Regions from separate parts of the Devosia sp. Root105 genome, predicted to be linked through region 2. Evidence: riboswitches for the same ligand, from Rfam matches in the RefSeq annotation. Region 2 holds a riboswitch; the other holds the start of a gene.
The links. A riboswitch is a leader RNA that binds a small molecule or an ion and turns the genes downstream of it on or off. The one in region 2 is predicted to bind ZMP and ZTP.
Positions count from the first base shown of each region.

Region 1: another riboswitch for ZMP and ZTP. It lies ahead of purH (bifunctional phosphoribosylaminoimidazolecarboxamide formyltransferase/IMP cyclohydrolase); the one in region 2 lies ahead of glyA (serine hydroxymethyltransferase).

Region 1 is NZ_LMCR01000001.1:925,392-931,241, reverse strand. It holds gene htpX (zinc metalloprotease HtpX) at 5-991, shown strand; gene ASC68_RS04390 (RsmB/NOP family class I SAM-dependent RNA methyltransferase) at 996-2,294, shown strand; gene ASC68_RS04385 (heparinase II/III family protein) at 2,490-4,124, shown strand; ZMP/ZTP riboswitch at 4,178-4,259, shown strand; gene purH (bifunctional phosphoribosylaminoimidazolecarboxamide formyltransferase/IMP cyclohydrolase) at 4,279-5,850, shown strand, end outside.
Region 2 is NZ_LMCR01000012.1:575,714-591,572, forward strand. It holds gene ASC68_RS11470 (integration host factor subunit alpha) at 1-118, opposite strand, end outside; gene ASC68_RS11475 (beta-ketoacyl-ACP synthase III) at 331-1,299, opposite strand; gene plsX (phosphate acyltransferase PlsX) at 1,296-2,378, opposite strand; gene ASC68_RS11485 (DUF177 domain-containing protein) at 2,503-3,051, opposite strand; gene ASC68_RS11490 (ubiquinol-cytochrome C chaperone family protein) at 3,048-3,575, opposite strand; gene bamE (outer membrane protein assembly factor BamE) at 3,736-4,185, shown strand; gene ASC68_RS11500 (MFS transporter) at 4,385-5,599, opposite strand; gene nusB (transcription antitermination factor NusB) at 5,606-6,106, opposite strand; gene nrdR (transcriptional regulator NrdR) at 6,189-6,668, opposite strand; gene glyA (serine hydroxymethyltransferase) at 6,709-8,013, opposite strand; ZMP/ZTP riboswitch at 8,151-8,233, opposite strand; gene ASC68_RS29150 (BA14K family protein) at 8,354-8,779, shown strand; gene ASC68_RS11525 (histidine phosphatase family protein) at 8,860-9,444, opposite strand; gene parC (DNA topoisomerase IV subunit A) at 9,558-11,840, shown strand; gene ASC68_RS11535 (hypothetical protein) at 11,857-12,783, shown strand; gene ASC68_RS11540 (arginyltransferase) at 12,786-13,514, opposite strand; gene ASC68_RS28315 (RDD family protein) at 13,596-14,087, opposite strand; gene ASC68_RS11550 (hypothetical protein) at 14,223-14,666, shown strand; gene hemB (porphobilinogen synthase) at 14,673-15,686, opposite strand.

The DNA of each region.
Region 1 (5,850 bases), on a different contig from region 2:
GGCAATGCTCAACTTCCTCCGCACTTCGGTCCTGCTCGCTGTCCTCACCGCCATCTTCATGGCGGTCGGCTACTTTGTCGGCGGCACCGGCGGCATGTGGATCGCCTTCATCATTGCCGCGCTCACCAACCTCTTCGCCTACTGGAACTCCGACAAGATGGTACTGCGCATGCAGAACGCCGTCGAAGTCGATCCGCGCTCCCAGCCCGACCTTTACAACACGGTCGAGGCGCTCTCGCAGCGCGCCGGCATCCCGATGCCAAAACTCTACGTCATCAACACCGAGCAGCCCAACGCCTTCGCCACCGGCCGCAACCCGCAAAACGCCGCGGTTGCCGTCTCGGCCGGGCTGCTGCGCTATCTCGAGCCGCGTGAAGTCGCGGCGGTGGTGGCGCACGAGCTGGCGCATATCCGCAGCCGCGACACGCTGACCATGACGATGACCGCCACCATTGCCGGCGCCATCTCGATGCTGGCGCAGTTCGGCCTGTTCTTCGGCGGCGGCAATTCGCGCGATAACCCGCTCGGGCCCATCGGCGTGCTGATCGCGGTGATCGTTGCGCCGATCGCCGCGGCTTTGGTGCAGATGGCGGTGAGCCGCACCCGCGAGTACGAGGCCGACAAGGACGGCGCCGAGATCTCCGGCGACCCGCTGGGGCTCGCTTCGGCGCTCAACAAGATCAGCCAGCTGGCGCGGCAGACCGTCAACGTCCCGGCCGAGCGCAACCCGGCGCAGGCCCACATGTACATCTTCAACCCGCTCAACGGGCAGCGCATGGACAACCTGTTCTCGACCCACCCCAACGTCGAGAACCGCATCGCCCAGCTGCAGCGCCTCGCTGGCGAAATGCAGGTCGATCGCACCGGCCGGCGGCCCGTGCCGCAACCCGCGGCCGACGATACCGTCCCCCGCAATACCGGCGGCGGTTGGCGCGTCCCCTCGACAGGCTCGAGCGAGAATGGCAATAGCTCGCGCGGACCCTGGGGCTGAGCCGTTGAAGAAACAGAAACACCCGCCTGGACTGAAGCTGAGGCTGCTCGCGGCCGACCGGCTCGATCAGGTACTCAAGGGGGCGAACTTCGCCCCCTTTTCGCACGCCGAGATCGAGGATGGTCGCGACCGGGCGCTGGCCAACAAGCTGGTGACGGTGGCGCTGCGCCGCCACGGCCAGCTCAACCTGATGATCGCGAGATTCCTCGACCGCGGCATCCCGAAGAAATCTGGGCCATTCGAGGCCATCCTTCGATTGAGCTTGGCGCACCTGGTGTTCCTGCCCGAACTGGGTGACCACAGCGCCATCTTCCTCGCCGTCGAGGCCAGCAAGCGCGACACCCGTAGCCAGCACCTCGGTAAGCTGATGAACGCCGTGCTGCGCCGCGCCCAGGGCGAGGCGCATGCGCTGCGCCACCTGCCCTACCAGGCGCTGTTCCCCGAAACCCTCGGCCCGCTGTGGCGCGACAGCTATGGCGAGGAGGCGCTCGAGGACTTTGCCGACGCCCTGCTCGACGGCGCGCCGCTCGATCTGACGCTCAAGTCGGTCGAACCCGAACTGATCGAGGCGCTCGGCGCCGCCCCGGTGCTCGCCGACACCGTCCGCATCGACGAGCGCGACCGCCCGGTCGAGGCCCTGCCCGGCTTCGAAGCAGGCCGCTGGTGGGTGCAGGATGCCGCCGCCGCCATCCCGGCGCGGCTGCTGCAGCTCAAGCCGGGCGCTCGCGTCCTCGACCTCTGCGCCGCCCCCGGTGGCAAGACCGCGCAGCTGGTCAATGCCGGCTACGCCGTCACTGCCATCGACAACGAGCCCGACCGCGTCGCCCGTATGGCGCAGAATTTTGCGCGTCTCGCCATGACGCCGGAAGTCGTTACCGCCGATGCGCTGAGTTGGGAGCCCGCCCAGAAGTTCGACGGCATCCTGCTCGACGCGCCCTGCTCCGCAACGGGCACCTTCCGGCGCCACCCGGAGGTGATCTGGCACCGCAATGCCGCCGATATCGCCGGGCGCGTCGCCCTTCAGCGCCGGTTCATCGAACGCGCGCTAGGGTGGCTTACTCCCGGTGGCGTGCTGGTCTACTGCGTCTGCTCGCTCGAACCCGGCGAAGGCGAGGAGCAGGCCCGCTGGCTCGCTGCCCGCGACGACGTCGTGCCCGCTCCCATCGGCGCCGACGAACTGCCCGGCCTCCCCGAGGCCATCACCCCAGAGGGGTTCATCCGTACCCACCCCGGCATGCTGGTTCCTGGGGATAAGGGCGGCACCCTCGATGGGTTCTTCGTTGCACGCTTCCGGCGTGGCTAGAGCGAGATCAGGAAAAGTTGCAGACTTTTCCTCCTCGGACCCGATCCGGGGATCGATCTCGCGGCAAACAGGGAATGGAGCGGAGTGCGATTCAGCGAAACGCAATCCTCTTCCAGGTAACTTGGCTGGCCCTTGGCAAGTCGTCCGCGCGGGCCTATCAGAGCCCGCCGGCCAAACGTATGTGAGGACGTAGACTTGGCACATTCGCTGCGTTTCCTCGCACGCCGCACCTTGCTGTCCGCGGCCGATCACGTCGTCACCAATCCGCTGATCCGCTGGACCTGGACCGGCCCGAGCAATGACGACCTGATCGGCGCGCTGGCCGAGTTCCGTCCCACCGACCGCGAAACCATCCTCGAGATGATGCAGGGCCGCTACCTGCTGGCGAGTAAGCTCGTCGACACGCACGGTGTCTCGCCGTTTTCGCTCGAAGTCGACCACGACGACTGGCAGGACGACCTGCAGGCCTTCGCCTGGTTGCGCCATTTCCGTGATGCCCGCACCGACGAGGAGCGTCGCTTCGCCCGCACCATGACGCTCGACTGGATCGGGCGCGAGGGCCATTTCGACCGCGATAGCTGGAGTCCGGCGCTCACCGCCCGCCGCGTGCTGAACTGGCTGCGGCACTACAACCTGCTCGTCGAGGGCGCCTCGCTCGAGCAGACCCAGCAGATCGCCCGCTCGCTCTCTACCCAGATCTCGTCGCTGAAGATCCGGGCGCTGCTCGCCACCGATCCGGTGGATGCGCTGCTCGTCGCCATCGCGCTGGTCGGCGTGGCGCTGTGCTCCGACCGGCCCAATTCCGAAGTCGAGGCGCGGGTGCGGCACGTGCTGAACCTCGTCGACACCCAGATCGACGAGGACGGGCTGCACCGTACCCGCTCCGCCAAGATCCAGATCCAGCTGTTGATCGAGCTCATCACCATCAAGCTGGCGCTGCGCCGCGACCACGAGCAGGCCTCGCGCGACCTCGAAGAGCTGACCGAGAGCATGCATCGGGCGCTCGACGCCATCTCGCTCGGCACCGGGGAGCCCGCCTATTTCAACGGCACCGGCCAGATGCCGCATGACCTGATCGTCGCCATCCAGGCGCAGAGCGCCGCCCGCGCCCGCCAGACCGGCACCGCCGGCGGCTATGGCCGCCTGATCGCCGGCCGCTCCATCGTCGTTGCCGATTCAGGCCTCGTCGCCGATCCCGAGTTCACTGCCCACGCTCATGCCAGCGCCATGGCCTTCGAGTTCAGCCACGGCCGCGACCTCGTGGTCTGCAATTGCGGCCCGGCGCCATCCGACTATGACGACGCGCTGCTGTTCCGCCAGGGCATCGCCCATTCGGCGCCTACCATCAACGCCCAGTCGGCCGCAGCGATCGCGCCGTCCGGTCCATTGGCCGGACGCCTGATCCAGCTCGGCCGCCCCAGCGAAATCGAGGCGCGCAGTGCCGATGACACGCTGATCATCACCTCGCATGGCTATGCCGAGCGCTTCGGCGTCACCCTCGAGCGCCACCTGACGCTGCTCGCTGAGGGCAAGACCCTCGTCGGGCAGGATCGCTTCGTGCGTCATCGCAGCCGGGTCTCCGGTGCCGCCGCCATCCGCTTCCACCTCGCCCATCAGACCGAGGTGCAACTGACCGACGACCTGATCCGCCTGCGCCTCAACTCTGGCGCGGTCTGGACTTTCCTCTGGGAGGGCGCCGAGATGCGGATCGAGGACAGCGTCCGGCAATCCGCCTATTTCGGCTTCCATCGCACCAAGCAACTGGTGCTCGATACGCTCGTCTCCGACGCCAGCGAAGTGAGCTGGATTTTTACCCTCGAGGAGAACTGACCGGGTATCTTTCCCGAATACCTTCCCAACGTCGGCCGTTTCTGCAATAAGGCCCGCGTTCGCGCGACTGGCGAGAAGAGATGGGCCACCATCGGGGAACGCGAACGACAGCTGCCGCTCGCCTGGGCCCCCCTTCAACCGTGACGGAGCCCCCATGTCCAACGCCATTGTTCCCATCAAGCGCGCCCTCCTCAGTGTCTTCGACAAGACCGGGATGGCCGATTTCGCCAAGGCGCTGGCCGGGCTGGGCGTCGATCTGGTTTCGACCGGCGGCACCTCCAAGCTCATCGCCTCGACGGGCGCCGCCGTGCGGGACATCTCCGATCTCACCGGCTTCCCCGAGATGATGGATGGCCGGGTGAAGACGCTGCACCCCAAAGTGCATGGCGGGCTGCTCTCGGTGCGCAACAACCCCACCCACCAGGCCTCGATGGACGAGCACCAGATCGGCGCCATCGACCTCGTGGTGGTCAACCTCTACCCGTTCGAGCAAACCATCGCCAAGGGCGCCTCCTACGACGAGGCCATCGAGAACATCGATATCGGCGGCCCGGCGATGATCCGCTCGGCGGCCAAGAACCACGCCTATGTCACCGTCATCGTCGACCCCGCCGACTATGACGCGGTGCTCGAGCACATCCGCGCCTCGGGCGGCGTGCCCTATGAGCTGCGCCAGCGTCTTGCCGCCAAGGCCTATGCCCGTACCGCCGCCTATGACTCGGTGATCTCGAGCTGGTTCGCCAGAACCCTCGACTATGCCGAGATGCCGTATCGCTCCTTCGCCGGCCGGCTGAAGGAGGTGATGCGCTATGGCGAGAACCCGCACCAGTGGGCCGCCTTCTACACCACCGGCGAGCAGCGCCCCGGCGTCGCTACCGCCCGCCAGGTGCAGGGCAAGGCGCTGAGCTACAACAACCTCAACGACACCGACGCCGCGTTCGAGCTGGTGTCGGAGTTCGACCCGGCGGTGCCGGCCGTCGCCATCATCAAGCACGCCAACCCCTGCGGCTTCGCCATAGGCAAAACGCTGATCGAAGCCTATCAGCTGGCCCACCGCACCGACCCGGTTTCGGCCTTCGGCGGCATCGTGGCGTTGAACCAGACCATCGACGGGCCGACCGCCACCGAGATCGTCAAGGTGTTCACCGAGGTGATCGTCGCGCCCGACGCCACCGAGGAGGCGATCCGCATCATTGCGGCGAAGAAGAACCTCCGCCTGCTGCTGACCGGCGCGCTTGCCGACCCCAAGGCCGGCGGCCTGACGGTGAAATCGCTGGCTGGGGGCCTCTTGGTGCAGGGTCGCGACGACCGCAATGTCGATGACACCGAGTTCAAGGTGGTGACCAAAAAGCAGCCGACCGAAGCCGAGCTGCGCGACCTGAAGATCGCCATGAAAGTCGCCAAGCACGTCAAGTCGAACGCCATCATCTACGTCAGGGACGGCGCCACTGTCGGCATCGGCGCCGGCCAGATGAGCCGGCTCGATTCAAGCCGCGTCGCGCATCGGAAGGCCATCGACGCCGCCGAAGCCGCCGGCATCGAAGGCGCGCTCACCGCCAACTCGGTCGTCGCCTCCGACGCCTTCTTCCCGTTCCCCGACGGCATGCTGGCGGCGGTCGAAGCCGGCGCCACCGCAGTGATCCAGCCCGGCGGCTCGATGAACGACCAGGCGGTAATCGATGCGGCGGACGCCGCCGGCATCGCCATGATCATGACCGGGATGAGG
Region 2 (15,859 bases):
CGTCGCCGATGAGGTCGAGCACCCGCTCCACCAGTTCCGCCGACTCGGTGCGGGACAACCCCACCGCTTCGTAGACCGCTTCCGCCAAGTCGGCTCGCGTGACCGTTCTCTGCGTCATATGCCGCCCCTCCGTTTTTGCCCAGCTGGATACAGGTGCCCGTCAGGCGCCCCCACCCACGGATTTGTGGCAAAGATTAACGCGCTGTCACGTCACTGGCAATCTGGCTTACCAATCAAAGGCGTGAGGTTGGCAAACGGCCTCCCAGAGGTCGGCAACGGCCATCCTCACCGTGGATGGCGAGGGGCCCGCCGAGTTTGATCGCGACGGGCTTACCAGCGGATCAGCGAGGCGCCCCAGGTGAAGCCGCCGCCCATGGCTTCGATCATCACCAGGTCGCCGCGCTTGATGCGGCCATCGGCTACGGCCGTGTGAAGCGCCAGCGGCACCGAGGCGGCGGAGGTATTGGCGTGACGATCGACGGTCACCACCACTTTTTCGGGCGGCAGGCCGAGCTTCACCCCGGCGCCGTCGATGATGCGCTTGTTGGCCTGGTGGGGCACGAACCAGTCGAGATCGTCGATGGTGTGGCCGGTATCCTCGAGCACCTTGTAGACCACGTCGGTGATCATGCCGACGGCGTGCTTGAAGACTTCCTTGCCCTCCATGCGGATGTGGCCCATCGACTGCGTCGAACTGGGGCCGCCATCGGTATAGAGCTTGTTCCAGTAGTGGCCATCGGAGCGCAGCGAGGTCGCGAGCACGCCGCGTTCCTCGCCGGCTTTGCCGAGCTCCATCACCACTGCCCCTGCCCCGTCGCCGAACAGCACGCAGGTGGTGCGGTCGTTCCAGTCGAGGATGCGCGAGGCGGTCTCGGCGCCGATTACCAGCGCGCGCTTGGCGAGCCCGTTCTTCAGATACGAGTCGGCCGTCGCGACGGCGTAGACGAAACCCGAGCACACCGCCTGGATGTCGAAGGCAGCGCCATGGTGCATGCCGAGCTTCTGCTGCACCACTGCCGCCGTCGCCGGGAAGGTCATATCCGGCGTGGTCGTCGCGACGAGGATCAGGTCGACGTCGTCGATGGTGATGCCGGCGTTCTCCATCGCCTTGCGGCCCGCGGCGGCGGCAAGATCGGAGGTGTTCTCGCCCTCGGCGGCGATGTAGCGCTGCTTGATGCCGGTGCGCTGCTGAATCCACTCGTCGGAGGTATCGACGGTCTTGGCCAGCTCGTCATTGCTCACCACACGTGCCGGCAGATAGGAGCCGACGCTGCGGATGATGGATTTCTTGTCGGTCACGCGGATTTCGCCTCGGTTTCGGGAACGGGCGCCGCCTCGGTCGAGGGCGCCGCGTTGAGTGTGGGGAAGCGGCGCATGCCTTCGCCGATCTTGTCCATGACGCGGCTGCGGGCCATCTCATAGGCAAGGCTCAGGGCGCCCTTGAAGCCGACCTCGTCGGTGCCGCCATGCGACTTGATGACGACGCCGTTGAGGCCGAGGAACACCCCGCCATTGATGTTGCGCGGGTCGAGCTTGCGGCGCAGCGCCTGCAGCGCCTGGCCGGCAATGGCGGCGCCCAGCATCGAAATGATGTCGGCCTTCAGCGCGTTGCGGATATAGGCGCCGACTTGCCGCGCGGTGCCCTCGGCGGTCTTCAGCGCGATATTGCCGGCAAAGCCTTCGGTGACAACCACGTCCACGGTGCCTTTGCCGATGTCGTCGCCTTCGACGAAGCCATGATAGATGAAGCCCTCGCCGCTTGCCGCCTGCAGGATGCGCGCCGCTTCCTTCACCTCGTCGTGGCCCTTCATCTCTTCGGTGCCGACATTGAGCAGCCCCACGGTGGGCAGTTCCTGGTCGAACAGTGCCCGCGCCAGGGCGGCGCCGAGAATCGAGAAATCGGTCAGCTGCTTGGCATCGCCGCCGACGGTGGCGCCTACATCGAGCACGATGATGTCGGTGCGCAGCGTCGGCCACAGCGCCGCGATGGCGGGGCGCGAAATGCCCTCGATCGGCCTCAGACAGAACGTGGCCATCGCCATCAGCGCCCCGGTATTGCCGCCGGAGATCGCGACATCGGCCTCGCCGTCCTTCACCGACTGGATGGCCGCCCACATCGAGGAGGTGCCGCGGCCCTTGCGCAGCGCCTGCGAGGGCTTTTCCTCCATCGAGATGACGATGTCGGCGTTGACGATGCGCGAGACCTTTTTGAGATCGGGAAACTCGTCGAGCAGCGGCTTCAGCTCGGCTTCGCGACCATGGAAGATGAAGGTGGTGTTCTTGCGCTCGCGCCAGAACAGACGCGCGCCTTCGACGGCCACGCGGGGCCCTTTGTCGCCGCCCATGGCGTCAACGGAGATACGGATGGAATCGCTCATCGCCGCCCGGTCCAGCGTCCCCTGACGGAGACGGGTTTCAACATACTCAAACGCTTACCTCAAACAAGATATCACCCGGATGTGGCGGGGTCCTAGAGCGCTTCACTGTTTCAAAGAAAGCGTTCTAGCCCTTGTCCTCGGGAGTCTTGAGGATTTTGAGGCCGGCGAACGGCAGATCGCTCTCAGTATCGCCATCATCGCGCAGCGCGCCCAGGGTTTCGCCGGGCTGGCGCGGGTATGGATCAAGCGCCAGCGCCAGGGTCTCGACGATCAGTGCCGACAGGTCGGCCTCGTTGCCCTCGAAATGGTCAGGCACGTCCTCGCCGTCAAGATCGACGAAGATTTCCGCGTCCGCCGGGCCGGCATAGACCTTCTCGCCGCCGGGCAGGAACACCCGTTCGATCGGCTCGGCGATCTCCTGGATCACCGGCTCCAGCGACACCACGCTCGGCTGCACGGTGGTGGCGACCAGCCGGCCGGTGACGCGGATGCCGCCCTTGAAGCGCACCGCGTGCAGCTTCACCTCGAGCTTTTCGACCGCGGTGATGCCGAGTTGCCCGGCGACCGCCAGCCGATCGGCGGCGTCCACGGCAAGCACCAGGTCGCGGCCGGCCGTCGGCATCGAATCGAGGCGGATGCTGGCGTCGGGGATACGGAACTGGTCAGCGCTCATGCCGCAGTCGCCAACTCGAGGCGCCCCCCGCAGATGTCGGCCAGCGACTGGCCGGCGAGCTTGTCGTACTGAGTGAACAGGTAGGCCGCCAGTTGCGGGGCGTGCTCCGAGTCGGCCTCGGGGTAGACGTTGCGGCGCAGCACTGCTTCGACGCCCGGCCGGTCATCACGGTCCATCGCCTCGTTGAGGCTGGTCATCAGGCCATAGAAGATCTCGCTCATCTTGCGGACCTTCTTGGGCACGGCCATATCCCCTGCTCCGAGCTCGCGCAGCGAACGGTCCATGTCCTTGAAAAACAGGTCGAACAGCGCCTGGCTGAACTCGTGGCCGGCCTGCTTTTCGACTCTCAGACGCCGGAACAGCAGCGACAGGTGCAGCGAGATCATGTCGAAACGGCCGGTGACCGTGTCGGGAATGCCCCAGTCGGCGTAGAAGACGGGCTGCCGGGATTGCGCCACAATGGCTGTATAGACGGCATAAACAGCGTCGGAGGACGGGTTTTTCCTGAACAAGTTCAATATCATCAGTCGCGCTCCGCGGTTTTGCGGGACAAGGTGCTGCCGGTGTGGAAGGGTTCGGGCAAGGACGCAAGCCAGCTTGCCAGCGGGCGCCTTTGACAGCTACACAGTGCCCGGCCGGCCAAGGCCGTGCTAATAGTAGACAGCGATCGGGAAAGTCAAATTGATGCCTTTGCGCACCGTCACTAGCCGCCTCTTCCCGATGACCGCCGCCGTGCTTGTCAGCCTGTCGCTCGCCGCTTGCGGCAGCGGCATGAGCCTCACTCAATCAAAGGCGCGCGGCTACGAGATCTCGGAAGATGCGGTGGCGCAGATTCGCGTCGGCCAGAGCGCCGCGCTGGTTACCGCCGTGCTGGGCTCGCCGCAGGTCACCAACTCCTTTGCCACCGAAACCGCCTGGTACTATCTGGGCGAAAAGGTGCAGCAGACCGCGTTCGGCATGGAGCTGAGCAAGGAGCGTACCCTGCTCGTCGTCTACTTCGACAAGAAGAACAAGGTGGTCGATACCGAGCGCCTGGGTGTCAAGGACGGCAAATCCTTCTCGATCGAGAGCCGCCGTACCCCGTCCTACGGCCAGGACCGCACCTTCCTTGAGTCGATCATCAGCTCGATCTGACGTCGATCTCAAGCTCACCAATTCCACCAGCCGTCATCCCGGCGAAAGCCGGGACCCACTGCTCAGACGGCCAGATCAGGCATCAGCCGCGCCGGTCCATCACGGCAAGGTCGGATGGCTTCGTGCGCGTGGATTGGCGGGAGCACTGGGTCCCGGCGTCCGCCGGGATGACGGCCGGAGGTTGTGGCGTGTTCGAGAGCTAGCCCGGCTGCCCCTCCGCCCTGCCCGGCCGAAAGCTGACCCATGCCAGCGCCAGGATCGCCACCGCGGCGACCGGGATGGCCAGGAGGTTGATGGCTTCCCAGCCGATCAGCTGCAGCAGCAGGCCCGAGGCGATCGAGGCCAGGGCCATGACCCCGAACACCACCTGCTCGTTGGCGGCCTGCACCTTGGCGGCCTCTTCCGGCCGGTAGGCGGCGGCGAGCATAGCGGTTGCGGCGATGAATCCGAAATTCCAGCCAACACCAAGCAACACCAACGAAATGTTGAAGTGCATCGTGGTGATGCCGTGCAGGTTGACGCCAGCCGCCAACAGGATCAGCAGCAGCCCGATGGCTGCGGTCAGCCTGGCGCCGACGCGCTGAATGATCGCGCCGGTGACGAAGCTGGGGGCGAACATGGCGACGATATGCCACTGGATGGCGAAGGCCGCTTCCTCGGTGGTGTGGCCGCAGACATAGACCATGGCCAGCGGCGCCGCGACCATCACCAGCACCATCAGCGAGTAGCTGATCGCAGCGACCACCATCGGCACCCAGATGCCGGTGTCGCGCAGCAGCACCGCCAACGGCCGGCCGGCCTTGCGGTCCTCCGCCCGCTTCACGGTGGGCGCCAGCCGGGTGCGGCTGATCACTCCGATCGCCACCAGCGCCAGCACGCCCATGACCAGGTAGGTCGCGGCGAACTCGTGTCCAGGGATCCAGCCCTTGGTGTGTGCAGCAACCTGCGGACCGAGGAAGCCTGATACCACGCCGCCGAACAGCACCCAGGAGATGGCCCGCGACTTGAGGTTGGCGGGCACGCTGTCGGCCGCCGCGAAGCGGTACTGGTTGGCGAAGGCCGCGGTAACGCCGAAGACCGCGAGCGCCAGGCAGAACAGCCAGAACTGATCGAGCCAGGCGGCGAGCGCCGCGATCATCCCCGCCGGAATGGCGATCGATGCGCCAAGCATCAGCCCCTCGCGCCGCCCCAGCGAATGGATCAGCAGTGCCGCCGGCCCGGTGGCGAGCGCGGTTCCGATGATCATCAGGGTAACGGGGACAGTCGCGAAGCCCTTGTCGGCGATCATGGTCGCGGCGGTTAGCGAGGCGATCGACATGATGATCGCCTGGTTCGAGCCGAGGATCGCCTGGGCGACGGCGAGCAGGCCGATATTGCGGAGCGGCGAGCCGATGCTGGTGGCGCGCTCGTCCATCCCGTTCTACCTGGCCTTGGCTGCTTCGTCGTCGCGGCCGGCGGCGCGGGCCACGCCGTCGAGCACGGCGTTGACCATCTTGGGCGCGTCGTCTTCGTAGAACGCCTTGGCGACGTCGACATACTCGGTGATCACGACGCGCGCCGGGATGTCCTTGCGCCGCAGCAACTCGAAGGTCGCGGCGCGGAGGATGGCGCGGAGCGTCGCGTCGATGCGGGGCATCGGCCAGCCATCAACCAGGGCGTTGTCGACCGCGGGATCGATCTGCAGCTGCGCCTTGATCACGCCGGTGACGATCTGGCGGAAGAAGTCGGCATCGGCCGGCAGGTACTCCTCCCCCTCCACTTCACGCCCCACATGGATGGCGCTGAACTGGCTGAGCGTGTCCTCGAGCGTCTGGCGGCCGACATCCATCTGGTAGAGGGCCTGGACGGCGGCGAGGCGGGCCGCGCCACGCTGGTTGGCGGTGCGGGGCGCGGAGGGATCACGCGGCTTGGGCTGGGCCATATTGGAAAGTCATTCTGTTGTGCGCGCTCAAACGCGCAATGTTCTGCCCTTGGCTTAGCCACTGGGCGTGGGAACCGCAATCTCAATCGTCGTGATTGGGCTTCAGGCGCTCGTCGTTGCCAAGCTCGGTCAGGAACGAACGGAAGTCGTCGGCGGCGGAGAAGTTCTTGTATACCGAGGCAAAGCGCACGAATGCGACATCGTCGAGGCCCTTCAGCCCCTCCATGACGAACTCGCCGATTTGATCGGAAGTCACCTCGACATCGCCGAGGCTTTCGAGCTGGCGCACCACGCCCGAGATCATGCGCTCGACCCGCTCCGGCTCGACGTCGCGCTTCCTGAGCGCCGTGCTCACCGAACGCGCCAGCTTGTCGCGATCGAACGGCACCTTGCGGCCGGACTTTTTGACCACCAGCAGCTCGCGCAGCTGCACGCGCTCGAAGGTGGTGAAACGGCCGCCGCAGGCATTACAGATCCTGCGGCGACGGATGGCGTTGGAGTCCTCGGTCGGCCGGCTGTCCTTGACCTGCGTATCGTCGTTTCCGCAATAGGGGCAGCGCATCAGTTGGCTCCAGGAATGCTCCGCGAAGGCGAAGCTATGCTCAGTCGGCGTAGATCGGGAAGCGCGAGGTCAGTGCCATGACCTTGTCGCGCACCGCCGCTTCCACCGCGGCGTTGCCTTCGTCGGAATTGGCTTCACGCAGGCCGTCCAGCACCTCGACGATCAGCTTGCCGATCTCGCGGAATTCGGCCTCGCCGAAACCACGGCTGGTGGCCGCCGGAGTGCCCAGGCGAACGCCCGAGGTGACGAACGGCTTTTCCGGGTCGAACGGGATGCCGTTCTTGTTGCAGGTGATGTAGGCGCGGCCGAGGCCGGCTTCCGCCCGTTTGCCGGTGGCGTTCTTCTTGCGCAGGTCGACCAGCATCAGGTGGTTGTCGGTGCCGCCCGAAACCACGTCCAGCCCATTCTCGATCAGCGTCGCCGCAAGCGTGCGGGCATTGGCCACCACCTGGCGGGCATATGCCTTGAACTCGGGCTGCAGCGCTTCCTTGAAGGCCACGGCCTTGGCCGCGATGACGTGCATCAGCGGCCCGCCCTGCAGGCCAGGGAACACCGCCGAGTTGATCTTCTTGGCGATCGCCTCGTCGTTGGAGAGGATCATGCCGCCGCGCGGGCCACGGAGCGACTTGTGCGTGGTGGTGGTGGTGACATGGGCATGCGGCACCGGCGAGGGGTGCACGCCACCGGCGACGAGGCCGGCGATATGCGCCATGTCGACCATCAGGTAGGCGCCGACTTCATCGGCGATCTCGCGGAAGCGGGCCCAATCCCAGACCCGGGAATAGGCGGTGCCGCCGGCAAGGATCAGCTTGGGCTTGTGCTCGCGGGCGAGGCGGGCGACTTCGTCCATGTCGAGCAGGTGATCATCCTGGCGCACGCCATACGACACCACCTTGAACCACTTGCCGCTCATGTTGACGGGCGAGCCGTGCGTCAGGTGGCCACCCGAGTTGAGGTCGAGGCCCATGAAGGTATCGCCGGGCTCGAGCAGCGCCAGGAACACCGCCTGGTTCATCTGCGAGCCGGAGTTCGGCTGGACGTTGGCGAAGTTGGCGCCGAACAGCTGCTTGGCACGCTCGATGGCGAGGTTCTCGGCGATGTCGACATACTGGCAGCCGCCGTAATAGCGCTTGCCCGGGTAACCCTCGGCATACTTGTTGGTCATGATCGAGCCCTGCGCCTCGAGCACGGCCTTGGACACGATGTTTTCCGAGGCGATCAGCTCGATCTCGTGCTGCTGCCGGCCGAGTTCGAGCTTGATGGCTTCGGCGATCTCGGGATCGGTCTCGGCCAGGGTGTTGGTGAAGAAGCGGGGAAAGAGCGGAAGGGATGCGGCGGCGCTCATTTGGCGTCTCCCGGGGCAGTAGGATTGGGGTTTCGGCTGGCGTGCGTGTAGCACGCTGGCCCAAGCGATTCCAAGCTGAGGACAGCCTGGCAATATCTGTGGATCGTCCGGTTCATGCGGGCTCCCATGAGGTTTCGGTTGGGTGCCCAGGCGAGCGGCAGCTGCTCGTTCGCGTTCCCCGATGGTGCCCCATCTGATCTCGCCAGTCGCGCGAACACCTCATTATCGCAGAGTTGAACCGCCGATGAAAGCCCCAGCCCGAGCGCCCCCCGCAACTATGCGTGCCTCAAAACGTTGTGCGAGCCAGCGTCAGCTCAACAAGAAGACGAGGAGTCCTCACATGAAAAAGCTCGCTTCCGCCATTGTCGCTACCAGCCTTGCCGGAATCATGATGATCCCAGCACCTGCCAGCGCGGCTTCGGTCAACATCAGTATCGGCCAGCAGCAGCGCTACGTTTCGGAGCGGTGCCTCGAGCATCCGAACTGGCGTGGCTGCGATGACTGGCGCCGGAACCATAATCGCTGGGGGTCCGGCGACTATCGCAACTGGTACCGCTGGAACCAGCCGAACCTGGGCAGCGTCGCCGCCGGCATTTTCGGCTTCGCAGTGGGCGCCGCCATCGTCGGCAGCATGAACCGCAATGTCGACCGCTATGACGGCTTCGACGGCCACGTCGCTGCCTGCGAGGCCCGCTATCGCTCGTACAACGCCGAGACCGACATGTTCCTCGGCTATGATGGCCGCTACCATCGCTGCAATCTCTGATCGCCGCCCCCGGGGGCGCCCGCTGCGGCGCCCCACCTTCGGCTAGCCCTTTGGCGCCCGCTGCGGCGCCCCACCTTCGGCTAGCCCTTTGGCGGCCGCAGGAAGTGCACCAGCCGCCCGCAAGGCGGCGCCAGCTCCATCCAGTCCGAGATCTCACAGTCGATCACCGCGATGCCTGCAGTCGGGAAATTCCCCAGAGCCGCGCCGTCGGCGCTCAAGGTCAGCGCCGTTTGCTCGGTCGCACTGTTGTGCCCCAGCAGCATGAGACTCTTCGCACCGCTCCCCTGCTCCGCGATCAGGCCGAGATAGTCGTGGTCGCGCCGGTCGTAGACGGCGTCGCTCCAGACCACGTCGGGCCTCGGACCGTTGGCCGGCAGGCGGGTCATGGCCAACTCGAGCGTTTCGCGCGTCCGGCGTGAGGTAGAGCAGACAATGCGGTCGGGCAACCAGCCGTGCCTGGTCAGGGTCTCGCCGATCCACGCAGCAGCGGCGATGCCGCGCAGCGCCAGTGGCCGATCGAAATCGCTGAGGCCCGGATCGTCCCAGGCGGATTTGGCGTGACGAACGAGGATCAGGCGAAGCATCTGGAGATCGTAGAGCAAGCCACCGCCGGCGCAACCTTTGACGCAGTTGCGCGGGATCTCGGCTGCGACGGCAACTATCACCCCTGCCGCCTGTGACAGGACGCTAAACTCCGGGGATGCGGCCTTGCTGCACCCCCGGTTTGAGGCCCCAATCGCTATAGTGCGAAAATGATTCGCATGACTGAGACCACCCGATGAGCGACGATCCGGACACCGTTCCGCCCGATGGCGATAACCAGCGGGTCGTAGATCTCCGCGAGGCGCTCGAGGAGCGCTACCTCTCCTACGCCCTTTCCACCATCACCCAGCGCGCCCTGCCCGATGCCCGCGACGGCCTGAAGCCGGTGCACCGCCGGATCCTGCACGCCATGCGGCTGCTGCGGCTCGACCCGGGCGGCGCCTACAAGAAGTCGGCCAAGGTGGTCGGCGACGTGATCGGTAGCTTCCATCCGCACGGCGACCAGTCGATCTACGACGCCATGGTCCGCCTGGCGCAGGATTTTGCCATGCGCTACCCGCTGGTCGACGGCCAGGGGAATTTTGGCAATATCGATGGCGACGGGGCGGCGGCTTACCGTTACACCGAAGCGCGCATGACCGAGGTGGCCTCGCGGCTGCTCGAGGGCCTGGGCGAGAACGCGGTCGACTTCAAGCCGACCTATGACGGCGCCACCGAGGAACCCTCGGTGCTGCCGGCGAACTTCCCCAACCTTTTGGCCAACGGCTCGACCGGCATCGCCGTCGGCATGGCCACGTCGATCCCGCCGCACAACGTGGATGAAATCTGCGACGCGGCGCTGCATCTGATCAACAATGGCCGCGACGGCACCACCACCGCCGATCTGATGCACTACATTCCCGGTCCGGATTTTCCGACCGGCGGCATCCTGGTGGAAAGCCAGAGCTCGATCCTCAATTCCTACGAGACCGGCCGCGGTTCGTTCCGCCTGCGCGCCCGCTGGGAGCGCGAAGACAAGGGACGCGGCGTCTACCAGATCGTCGTCACCGAGATCCCCTATGGGGTGCAGAAGTCCAAGCTGGTCGAAAAGATCGCGGAGCTCTTGCTCAACAAGAAGCTGCCGCTGCTCAAGGACATCCGCGACGAGAGCGCCGACGATGTCCGCCTCGTCATCGAGCCGCGCGCCGGCACGGTCGACCCGGCTATCCTGATGGAGCAGCTGTTCAAGCTGAGCGACCTCGAGCAGCGCATCTCGCTCAACATGAACGTCCTCGACCGCGGGGTCGTGCCGCGGGTGATGAGCCTCAAGGAGGCGATCGTCGCCTGGCTCGAGCACCGCAAGGACGTGCTGGTGCGCCGCACCAACAACCGGCTGGCCGAGATCGCCCGCCGGCTCGAAGTGCTCGACGGCTATATCGTCGCCTATCTCAACCTCGATGAGGTGATCCGCATCATCCGCGAGGAGGATGACGCCAAGGCCTCGCTGATGGCGACCTTCAGCCTCAGCGATGTGCAGGCCGAAGCGATCCTCAATATGCGGCTGCGCTCGCTGCGCAAGCTTGAGGAAATCGAGCTGCGCACCGAACACAAGACGCTCAGCGAGGAGCAGGCGCATCTCAATGCCCTTATCGCGTCCGACAAGAAGCAGTGGGGTGAGATCGCGAGGCAAATCGGCGAGCTGAAGAAGGCCTACCCCAAATTCGAGAAGGACGGTGTCACCCGCCACCCGCGTTGGGGCCGCAAGACCGACTTCTCCGAGGCGATGGATATCGACCACGAGGAAGTGGCGACGCAGATGATCGAGCGCGAGCCGATCACCGTGATCCTCTCCGAAAAGGGCTGGATCCGCTCGATGCGCGGCCACACCACAGAGATCGATGACAAGGGCTTCAAGACCGGCGACCGGCTGAAACTCTTCCTCCACGCCCAGACCACCGACAAGCTGCTGCTGCTCTCCACCGGCGGCAAGGTGTTCACGCTGGCCGGCGATCGCCTGCCGGGCGGCCGCAGCCAGGGCGAGCCGGTGCGGCTGATGGTCGATATCGAGGAAGGCCAGGACCTGGTCGATCTCTTCGTCTATCGGCCGGGCCGCAAGCGGGTCATCGCCTCGCGCAAGGGCGACGGTTTCGTCGTCGCCGAGGACGAGCTGATCGCCAATACCCGCAAGGGCAAGCAGGTGCTCAATGTCGGCGACACCGAGGAAGCGCGGTTGATCGCGCCGCTCGAAGGCGACATGCTCGCGGTGATCGGCGAGAACCGCAAGATGCTGGTGTTCCCGCTCGACCAGTTGCCCGAGATGGGCAGGGGTAAGGGCGTCCGCTTGCAGAAATACAAGGACGGCGGCCTCTCGGATCTGAAGACCTTCCCGTCCGGCGTCGGCCTCACCTGGACCGACTCCTCCGGGCGCAACTATACCAAGACAATGACCGAGCTGACCGAATGGCTGGGCGATCGCGCCTCGGCCGGTCGTCAGCCGCCGACGGGCTTCCCAAGAAACAACAGGTTTGTCGGCACCTAGCGACGGACTTCCGGATTTGACTGAAGCGAAAACCGAAACCAACGGCGCACGACGCGACTGCGTTGTGTTCGTGACCCATATCTGGACGTCGGAAGTCGCCGAGCACTACGCGCGGCTGAAGCGTGAGGCGGGCACGGTGCTCGACGTCTTCCTCGCCTATCAGCACAACGAGGGAGAACTCGGCACGCCCGCGCCGGTGCAGGCGGATTTCGTGGTCCGCATGGCCGACAGCGCCAGGCATTTTCCGCTTCGCCACCAGGAATTCCTGCAGCACCCTACTCCCTGGGGCTATGTCGACCTGGTCTGGATCACGGCGTTTCTCGACCCCAGGCTGGCGGCTTACGACCGCTTCTGGCTGGTCGAGTACGACGTCGACTTCTCGGGCGACTGGGCTGACTTCTTCAGGCCCGCGGCGGGCTACGAGGGTGATCTGCTGACAACCCGCATCCATCCGCTGAGCGCCGAGCCGAGCTACTATTTCGCGCCGATCTATCGGCAGCCCGCGCACGCAATCGCAGACCCGCTGATCGTGTTCATGCCGATCTCGCGCCTGTCGCGACGGTTGCTGGAGCACTACTGCGGGATGCTGCTGCAGCCGGGCTGGCACGGCCACTTCGAGATGCTGCTGCCTTCGATGGCGCGGGCGGATGGCTTCTCCATCGCCGAGATTGGCGGCAATGATACCCAGACGCCCAGGGAACGCTGGGGCCATCACTACGACGGCAGTCATCTCGATATGCACTCTATGGGCACCACGCACGCCTATCGGCCACCGCGCGGATTCCGCTATTTCGGCAGCGCGCCGCATCGGTTCCGCCAACGGAACCGCATCTACCACCCGATCAAAGTGGGGTTGTCGCTGCGCCGACGGCTGCACATGCGGTACCTGCCACAACTGAAGAAGCTGCGGGCCTTCTCGCGCTGGTTGCGGGGAAAGGCCTGAGGCTACTCGAGGCGGCGCCAGCCCAGCGGGCCACGCTGCACTTCGAGCGGACGGAACTGGCCCTTATAAGCCATCTTCGGCGAGTCCTTCACCCAGTAGCCGAGATAGACATAGGTGAGCGCGGCCAGCTTCACCTGCTCGATGTGGTCGAGGATCAAGAGGTTCCCGAGCCCGCGCTTGTCGAGCAGCGGATCGTAGAAGCTGTAAACCATCGACAGCCCATCCGGCATGACGTCGGTGAGCGCGACAGCCACCAGCGGGCGCTGCGGGTGCGAGGTGAGCCGGTACTCGACCACCACGGTCTGCACGGGGGTATCCTCGACCATGTACTCGTAGTCGACAAAACTCATCTGCGTCATGCCGCCGCCGGCATGGCGGGCATCGAGGTAGCGCTTGAACAGCGCAAACTGCTCGGCGGTGGCGCGTGGCTGGCAAACCTCGACCGCGATGTCGGCATTGGCCTTGCGGATGCGCCGGTAGCGCGCCGACGGCACGAATTCCTGCGCCACGATGCGCACCGACTGGCAGGCCGAACAGCCGTCGCAGGCCGGCCGGTAGATCAGGTTCTGGCTGCGGCGGAAGCCGTTGTCGCTCAACAGGTGGTGGAGCGAAGCGGCCCGGCGACCGGTCAGGTGGGTGAAGAGCTTACGCTCCTGACGACCCGGCAGATACGGACACGGCATGGCCGCGGTAAGGAAGAGCTGGGTGTTCTCGGGCGTCTGATCGGTCATCGTCGTCCTTCGAGCGATGCTCAGAGGATAGACGCGACCCGATGGGCCGGCAATGGCCCATCATGTCTCAGCGCACCGCGATCAAACCGAGTGCATGCCGCCGGACTGCCAGAACCGCTGCATCGGTGAACGGCGCAGCATCAAGGTGCCCACGACGAGGTCGTGCAGCATTTGCTGGCGCGGCGTGAACAGCGCGAAAAGGATCGAGAACGGCCAGGAAATCCACACCGTCACCCAGAACAGGATCGGGTGGATGAGGATGCTCCAGCCGTTGAGCGGCGTACCGCGCACCGGCGTCAGCACGATATCCATCATCTGCATACCGACCGTGGCCCGCATCGGCGAGCCGAGCGTTGCCGCATAGTAGCCGAGGATCGCCAGCGGAATGATGACCGGCAAGGCCAGCAGGCCGAGCCCCAGCGTCACGATACCAAAAATGCCACCGACCAGCAGCGCGGCGATGGTGATGAAGGTGATGATCACGCAGTCGATCAGCCACGCCGCAGCGCGGCGCAGCAACACGCCCTCGAACAGTTCCGGCGCGTTGGACGGGTCGGGAAGATGGTCGCTCATGGTGTTGCCCTGGTTCATGAGGGGAAAGATGGGGACCATGAGGTCCCACACAAGTGGCGACACTAAAAATCCCCTGGCCAGCGGCCGAGCGTGACGCCAGTCTGCTCCGGGGCCTGTCCGTCCGGGCAGGCGATCGTGGGCATCGACATGCTTGATCTGAGCCGTTCCAGCATCGCCATCCCGCCCCATCTGAGGGACGTGCGCTACAATGCCAGCCATTTTCCAGGCGCGCCCGGCGTGCTTGGGGTCAAGGGCGGCGCGAACTGCCAGCAATACGCCTATGCCGTGCTCCGCCATCACGGCTTCGTCCTGCCCGACCTGCGGTCCGACGCGTTGTGGCTGGATCGGGACTACACGGCCGAAGCTGAGCGAATGGAGCCGTTCGACCTGGTGCTCGTTCACGACAACCCCGACAGCTGGGGCGCGCATGTCGGACTTTGCATCGCAGCGAACCTCGTCCTGCACCTCTCCAGAAGGATCGGTGTCCCCGCCATCGAAACGCTCGGGGACCTGCAGCAGCGGGAGGCATACCGATATCTGATCGGCTGCAAACGTCCGCTGCGCCGCGTCGGCACGTAAGACGGCCTAGGCGTTAAGCAGCCGGGCCGCCTCGAGGGCGAAGTAGGTCAGCACGCCGTCGCACCCTGCCCGCTTGAAGGCCACGAGGCTTTCCAGCATGGCGCCCTCGCCATTGATCGCCCCAGCCTCCGCCGCAAAGCGGATCATCGCGTACTCGCCCGATACCTGGTAGGCGAACAGCGGCACGTCGAAGGCGTCGCTGACGCGCTGCACGATATCGAGATAAGGCAGCCCCGGCTTCACCATCACCATGTCGGCGCCCTCGGCGATATCCTGCGCCACTTCGCGCATCGCCTCGTCCGAATTGGCGTAGTCGAGCTGGTAGGTACGCTTGTCGCCAATGAGCCGGCTGCCCGAGCCTACCGCCTCGCGGAACGGGCCGTAATAAACCGAGGCGAACTTGGCCGAGTAGGCCATGATGGCCACGTGGTCAAAACCCTCGGCATCGAGCGCCCGGCGGATGGCGGCAACGCGGCCATCCATCATATCGGACGGGGCGATGATGTCGGCCCCGGCCCTCGCCTGCATCAGCGCGGCCTTGACCATTGCCTCGACCGTCTCGTCGTTGAGGATCTCGCCGTCACGGACCAGCCCGTCCTGGCCGTCGGACGAGTACTCGTCGAGCGCCACGTCGGTGATCAGCCCGATATCGACGCCGGCATCGCGGATGGCGCGCAGCGCCTGCGCCGTCAGGTTGTCCGGGTTCCAGGCTTCGCTGCCATCGGCATTGCGCCGGTCGTCCTGGGTATTGGGGAACAGCGCCAGCGCCGGGATACCCTCGGCGGCGGCCGCCCTGGCCGCTTCGACGACGAGATCGACGCTCAACCGTTCGACGCCGGGGAGCGTGCGGATGGCGGTGCGCTCGTTCTGCCCCTCTATGATGAAGAGCGGCCAGATCAGGTCGTGCGGCGTGAGCACGGTCTCGCGCACCATGTTGCGCATCCAGCCGGTGCGACGCAGCCGGCGCTGCCGCCGCCCGCCGAGAAAGCTCATGTCGTGCTTGGGCCAGTTCGTGCTCATCAGGCGCTCCATCAGGGCATCCCGCCATTCGTCAAACGGCGAAATGCCCTCATTCTTTTGTTTGTCGCGCTCTCGAACCGGAAAAGTCTGCAACTTTTCCTGAGAACGCTCCGGACCGCGGCGCTTCTATCAGGCACGGCGGTCCTGCGCCAAGGCTTGCGCTTGTCGCACCA